2 regions of the Agriterribacter sp. genome follow, and region 1 is predicted to be linked to the other one. Evidence: riboswitches for the same ligand, from Rfam matches in the RefSeq annotation. Region 1 holds a riboswitch; the other holds the start of a gene.
The links. Region 1 has a riboswitch for cobalamin ahead of PLE34_RS10185 (TonB-dependent receptor plug domain-containing protein). Riboswitches for the same ligand answer to the same signal wherever they lie in the genome.
Positions count from the first base shown of each region.

Region 2: another riboswitch for cobalamin. It lies ahead of metE (5-methyltetrahydropteroyltriglutamate--homocysteine S-methyltransferase); the one in region 1 lies ahead of PLE34_RS10185 (TonB-dependent receptor plug domain-containing protein).

Region 1 is NZ_DAOMQT010000015.1:105,958-109,731, forward strand. Features, by position in the region: gene gyrB (DNA topoisomerase (ATP-hydrolyzing) subunit B) at 1-871, opposite strand, end outside; gene PLE34_RS10180 (helix-turn-helix domain-containing protein) at 975-1,931, shown strand; cobalamin riboswitch at 2,028-2,280, shown strand; partial or broken gene PLE34_RS10185 (TonB-dependent receptor plug domain-containing protein) at 2,422-3,774, shown strand, end outside.
Region 2 is NZ_DAOMQT010000091.1:20-3,793, forward strand. Features, by position in the region: cobalamin riboswitch at 393-586, shown strand; gene metE (5-methyltetrahydropteroyltriglutamate--homocysteine S-methyltransferase) at 764-3,091, shown strand; gene PLE34_RS20945 (cysteine-rich CWC family protein) at 3,238-3,603, shown strand.

The sequences.
Region 1 (3,774 bases):
TTACATAACTGAAAATATGTTCGTGAAACCCGGTATTGTACACCATGGCTACTTCTACCGACACATTGGTTACCGGCTCAAGCGCTTCACCGTATATAACTTTAGGCAGCAGCGGCTGGCGGTTGCCATTTTTATCCAGCATTTCAACAAATTCCGCTATGCCGCCTTCACTATAGAATTTTTTGCTATAGGTAATGCCATTATCATCCTTTTCCCGCAGGTCATTTAAAATAATGGTTAGCCCTTTGTTAAGAAAAGCCAGTTCCCTTAAACGGCCTTCCAGGATATCCTTGTTATAAACGGATACGATAAATATAGACTGGTCTGGCCAAAACCGAACCAGGGTGCCGGTTTTATCTGTTGTGCCTATTTCACGTACAGGGTATTGGGGTATCCCTGTATGATATTCCTGCTCAAAGATCTTTCCTTCACGGGATACCGTAACGTGCATAACAGCGCTCAGTGCATTTACGCAGCTTACCCCCACTCCATGCAATCCGCCTGAAACCTTATAGGTATTCTTATCAAATTTGCCCCCCGCATGCAATACGGTCATTACCACTTCGAGTGCGCTGCGCTTTTCCTTGGTATGCATACCTGTGGGTATGCCCCTGCCATCGTCTTCAACACTTACGGAGTTATCTTCATATATGGTAACGGTAATGTTTTTACAATACCCCGCCAACGCTTCATCTATGGAATTATCTACTACCTCATATACTAAATGGTGTAAACCTTTGGTGCTGATATCCCCGATATACATAGCGGGACGTTTGCGAACTGCTTCTAAACCTTCAAGAATTTGTATACTGTCTGCACCATAGCCGGTTATAGGAGAAGGAGTGGCCAAAGCCTGTGTTTCATTGCTCATAAATCTTTCCGAATCACTTTTGCTGATCAAAAAAAATATTCGTGCAAAGGTACTAAAATTAGGCTGCGCAGGCAATTTTAATATCCTTTTTAACGGCTAAACAATGTATATTTGCAAACTTATGCTGCAGGCGCCTAATATATTGGATTTAGCACAAAAGCATCCGGTGATGCTCAATGATTTGAATATTTTGCAGGAAAAAGAGCGTCAAACCCCGGGGGCTGTTCAATACACCATAAAACGTTACAGCCGCATACCCAAGTGGAATGCAGAAGATATGGGCATGATGGTGTATCACTATAAAAAAAACGAACCTGCTGCCAGCTATCTTGAACTGCGGTTCTGTGTGAGTGGAAATGTATATTGCAGGGGTAAGGAACAGGAATGCCTGAATTGCAGGAACGGACTCACCAAAGCCTGCTCGGAAAAGGAAGAGACCATTGATGTAATGAATTTCACCTTTTTGCCTGAACATTTGCTGCAATTCGTAAAAAATCCCCGCTCATTCGATTTCACCAATGAAGTGCTTTGCTTTAAGCACCCTTCTTCTTTTACGAAAATCCTTCCGCTCTGCAGCCGTGTGAGGGTTATATTAGAAAGCCTGTTAAACAATACATATACCGAAAGCTTCGAAAATATTTACATTAACGCACAAACCCAGATGCTGCTGCTGTACAGCTTAGAGTGCATGCTGGGAAATAAGGAAGAAGAAGCCTTTAGCTGTAAGTTCCTGGCCAATGAATCAGACAGAGACAAGATACTGAAAGCGCGGGAAGTGTTGTTGGCGCATATTGGTGAGCCCATCACCATTAAAGATCTGAGCCGTAAAGTGGCCATCAATGAATGTTACCTGAAAAAAGGGTTTAAAGAGATCTTTGGCACCACTATTTTTGATTTTTACCAAAGCCAGCGTATGGAACATGCTAAGTACCTTTTGTATGAAAAGGGATTAAGCGTAACCGAGGTGTCACTCATGCTCGGCTATTCCTCCATATCGCACTTCTCTACCGCTTTTAAAAAACATACAGGCTTAAAGCCCTGTGAATTACTGCTGAGGTAAGTGCTGAGCTGTCAGATGCCATCAGGCGAGTAGCTACAAACGATAGGTGGAAATCTCCTTCGGATTTTCTTTTTTGGTTTTTCCATTTTCCGTAATCATCTTTGCCTTGTATTTGGTTGGCGCCGCGGCGCCATTAAAAGGGAAGTCCGGTGTAAATCCGGCGCTATCCCCGTAGCTGTAAGGTTTAGTGAGTTGGGATTAGGCAATAGTCGGTGTGTATTTCTCACGCACTATTCACTATTCACCATTCACCTGTTGAATCTTCATACCACTGTGGCGCCCCAGGCGCCACGGGAAGGTGTTCAACAGTAAACCAAGCCAGAAGACCTGCCAGATCCATTTCTTAATCAAAGGGCTTTCGGGTGAAAAGCCGGAGATGAAAATGACTTAATGCATTAAGCCGTTTCTTTTCCTTTCACCATGTCCCTATTCGCTCAATTAATTAAACTCCCGCAGGGAACAGCAAATGAACAAAACACAATTAGGGCTTATGATGATGCTTGTAATGAGCAGTCATGCAGTATGGGCACAGGAAGACAGCACCCGCGCTACATCATTAAATGAAGTAGTGATCACCGCTACGCGCTTTTCCAAAAAAGTAAGTGAAACAGGCAAAGTGGTAACCGTAATCAATAAGCAGGATATAGAAAGAAGCAACGGAAAAGACATGGCGCAGTTGCTCAGCGAGCAGGCAGGTATATTGGTTAATGGCGCCTATAGCAACCCGGGAAAGGATAAGAGTATTTACCTGCGGGGCGCAGGAACAGACTACACGGTTATTCTTGTAAATGGTATTCCCATAAGCGATCCTTCCGGTACCGGCGGGGCATTTGATATCAGGATGTTTCCTCTGGAGCAGGTGGAGCGTATTGAGATCCTTAAAGGTGCGCAATCTACTTTATATGGTTCAGACGCTATCGCGGGTGTTATTAATATCATTACAAAAAAAACAATCAACAACCCGGTGGAAGCCTACGGAGGCATGGCAGCAGGTTCCTATAAAACATTTAAAGCCGATGCGGGGATAAACGGAACCGCCGAAGGATCGTCCTATAACATTGGTTTTACCCATTATAAAACGGGAGGCATTTCTGAAGCGGCCGACACCACTGCGGGTAAACTATTTGATAAAGACGGATTTACGCAAAACGCGTTCCACGCTAATTTTGATGCCCGTGTGGCAAAAGGCCTGCACGTTAAACCCTATTTCCGGTATACGCACTTTAAAGGAGGATATGATGGCGGGGCTTACACGGATGCCGACAGCAAATATGAGGCGCAATTGCTTACCACCGGCGCCCAGGCACATTACAACTTTGTCAATGGTGGTTTAACCGCTTTTTATAATTACGATGAAGTGAACCGCAGCTTTACGGAAACATATGGGGTGTATCCTTATAAAGGAAGTAAAAACAGCGCGGAACTGTATGCCCATTATTCTTTTAGCCCGCATATACAATTATTAGGAGGCATTCATTACAACAAACAAAAAATGAATGATGAAACCGCTACCCCCAAAAATCCAACGGCGGAGTTAACAAGCCCATACCTGTCTTTTTTTGTGCGCGACCTGGGCGGTTTTAACCTTGAGCTGGGCGGGCGGTACAATAAGCATTCCGCGTATGGCGATAATTTCACTTATAGCATCAATCCTTCCTATACTTTCAATAACGCGGTAAAGATTTTCGCCAATTATGCTACTGCATTTAAAACGCCTTCGCTGCAATCGCTTTACGGGCCCTTCGGCGCCAATGCTGATCTTGAGCCCGAAACCTCCGCTACAGCGGAAGCGGGTATACAAACCACTTTATTGTCGGGCATAATAGATGCAAGAGCGGTATAC
Region 2 (3,774 bases), on a different contig from region 1:
TGGATGTGCTGACCTAATTTGGACAACTCGGGAGATGTTTGGTTGCTGAAACGGTAAGCCCGGAAGAAGGTTTTGATGTATAAGGCAATCGGTTTTGAACCAATCGGTTGCTCCATATTGTATGTTACAGACAAAAATATTGCCTTCATTTCGTTTTTTTCGGGCTGTGCATAGTAGTACAATAGCTAAATTAGGGAACAGGCACGAAAACGGGCAGTATTCCCTGCCGGCCGGCAGGCGGGGTTTTCGTGTGCCCACCCGACTGAACATTGTTCGGGCGGGCCTTTTTTTGTTTCTTTTTTTAGCAAGCCCTATTTGGCTCTCGCGGATAACGGATATGGTAATATCAGTTGGTATCGTATATTTGCGTTTCATAAGTTCTTTACTCAATTTCTTCATCAAACGAAAAAGGTTCCCGCCATTGGTGGGATTAATAGGGAATTGTGTGCAAATCACAAGCTGTCCCGCAACTGTAAGTAACGCAAAAAGTTTTTACCCACGGGTATCCACTGTGGCGCTAAGTCGCAACGGGAAGGATGGTAAAAATGTTACAAGTCAGGAGACCTGCCTTTATCGTATTGACAAATGCTTTCGTGGTATAAAGCAGGCGGTCAGTTGGTGCACATTTTAATGTATGCAGGCAGTTTGCTGTCTGTATAAATAATAATGCTGTGCATACTGCTTCTCTCTCTTTATTTTACAAAGCACCGGAAGTTTGGCAAGAGCTTTTAACTGATCTTTTATCAATTAAAAAGCAACAAACATGCAAACGCACAACTTAGGCTACCCGAGGATAGGCAGCCGGCGTGAACTTAAAAAAGCTTCCGAACAATACTGGGCCGGGAAGCTGCCCGTACAGCAACTGCTGCAAACAGGCAAAGCCATTCGCCTGCAAAACTGGCAACTGCAAAAAAACGCAGGCATAGACCTGATTCCCTGTAATGATTTTTCTTTTTACGACCAGGTGCTGGATACCAGCCTGATGGTGGGCGCTATCCCGGAAAGGTATCATACGCTGATGGAAGAGAAGCAATTGCCGGATATTGACCTGCTTTTTGCCATGGCAAGGGGCTACCAGCAGGATGGCTTTGACATTACCGCTATGGAAATGACAAAATGGTTTGATACCAATTACCATTACATCGTTCCGGAGTTTACAGCCAACCAAAAATTCAGCCTGTACTGCAATAAAACGCTCAACGAATTCAGGGAAGCAAAACAGGCGGCATTTAATGCAAAGCCCGTATTGTTAGGCCCGGTATCGTATTTATTGTTAGGTAAAGAAAAAGAAGAAGGCTTTCACAGGCTTGAGCTGATCGGCCGTTTATTGCCTGTTTACCTTGAAGTGCTAAAGCAATTGGATGAAAGCAATGCGCACTATGTGCAGTTGGATGAGCCCTGCCTTTCCCTGAACCTTTCTGAAAAAGAGCAGGAAGTATTTATAAAAACCTACAGGGAAATAAAACAAAAGCTTCCCAACCTGCACATTATCCTGGCAAGCTACTTTGAATGTTACGGGCAAAACCTGCAAACTGCGTTAAGTCTTCCGGTACAAACCATACACCTCGACCTGGTACGCTGCCCCTTGCAGTTAAATGATATCCTGTCAACGGATTTTGTAAAGGCAAAAACCCGCCTTTCCTTAGGTGTTGTTGACGGGAGGAATATCTGGAAAAATGACTTTCAGCAGTCGCTTGCACTCATCAGCAAAGCAGTTGGAAAAATTGGAACAGAAAGGATATGGATAGCGCCATCCTGCTCCCTGTTGCATTCGCCCTGCGACCTTGACATGGAAACAGACGAACAGACATTAACTCCCCAAATAAAGCAATGGCTTGCTTTTGCCAGGCAAAAAACAGATGAGGTGGTAGCATTGAAGCAACTGGCAAGCGGGGAAGATACAGTGGCAGCTAATATTAAATTGCAGGAAAATATTCGTGCCAATGCAAGCCGCAGCACATCATCCCTCATTCACAACCCGGAAGTAAAGCAAAGGGTTAACGCTATCACTGCAAAAGATGACCGGCGTGAAAATGTTTTTGCCGTACGAAAAATAAAACAACAGGAAGCGCTGCAACTGCCGTTGTTCCCTACCACTACCATCGGCTCATTTCCGCAAACTACCGAAGTAAGAAGCTGGAGGGCAGCGCTTAAAAAAGGAACGCTTACGCAGGAACAGTATAACGAACGCATCGCAAAAGAAACAGCGGAAGCTATCCGGTGGCAGGAAGAAACCGGTATAGATGTTTTGGTGCATGGTGAATTTGAACGCAATGATATGGTGGAATATTTTGGTGAGCAATTAGATGGTTTTGTATTCACCAAAAACGGATGGGTGCAAAGCTATGGCAGCCGCTGTGTTAAGCCACCCATCATATATGGCGATGTGAGCCGCCCGGCGCCCATGACATTGAAATGGACGGCTTATGCGCAATCTTTAACTGATCGGTGGGTAAAGGGAATGCTTACGGGTCCGGTTACCATTCTGCAATGGAGCTTTGTACGTAACGACCAGCCCCGGAGCAAAACCTGCACACAAATTGCATTGGCTATACGCGATGAAGTTACCGACCTGGAAAAAGCGGGAATAAAAATCATACAGATTGATGAGCCTGCCATCCGGGAAGGGTTGCCGCTACGAAAAGAAAACTGGCAACAGTATTTGCAATGGGCTGTTCGCGCGTTCCGTATTGCGGCGGGCGGGGTGAAAGATGAAACGCAAATTCATACCCACATGTGCTATTCCGAGTTTAACGACATCATTCAAAATATTGCAGAGATGGATGCCGATGTAATTACCATCGAATGTTCGCGTTCGCAAATGGAGCTGCTGAATGCGTTTTCGGATTTTAAGTATCCCAATGATATCGGCCCGGGCGTGTATGATATCCATTCGCCCAGGGTGCCTTCAAAAGATGAAATGATTGCGCTGATGGAAAAGGCAATAGCCGTTATTCCCGCTGAGCAGCTTTGGGTAAACCCCGATTGCGGCTTAAAAACAAGGCATTGGGAAGAAACTAAAAAAGCGCTGAAAGCGATGGTGGAAGCTGCAAACGCCTTACGGTTGTCTGTAGGCGAAAATGTTTTATAGTTTTAAGAGGCGGTCTCAGAAGAGCCGGTATAGAAGATATGCCACTAAGACACAGGGGCACAAAGTCCTGATCTTCGCGTTTTATTTTCTTTGTGTTTTGTGGCAAAATATTGCTTTTGAGACGGCCTCTTTTTTTATCTGGAGTAATGGAAAAGCACGAAGAAAAATATTGCCCTAAGTGCAACAGCCGGTTTACCTGTAAGGCAGGTGACATTGCAAACTGTCAATGTAACACTGTAGCGCTGAGCGAAGCAGCACAGGATTTTTTGTTACGCACAAGCTTCGATTGCTTATGCAAAAGCTGTCTTGAAAAGATCAACCACGATATTAAAATGGCAAGGGGCTATCAATTCCCGGCGCAGAAGGAAATGCTGATTGAAGGATTGCATTATTATAAGGAGCATAATAACTGGGTATTCACAGAGCTGTATCACCTGTTAAGGGGTTATTGCTGCCAAAGCGGGTGCAGGCATTGCGTATACGGGTATAAAAAAGCTGTCAGCGGCAACTGATTTGAAATTTGAGATCCGGGATTTGAGATTGGATTTCGCTTCGGATTTGGGAGTTTGTAGTTTATAGTTTTTTGTTTACCGTTGTGTTCTTCGGATTTCGGATTTGAATATTCGGATTTGACTTTTGTCTGTCATGCTGGGGAACGAAGCATCTTTATACTATTTGATCTT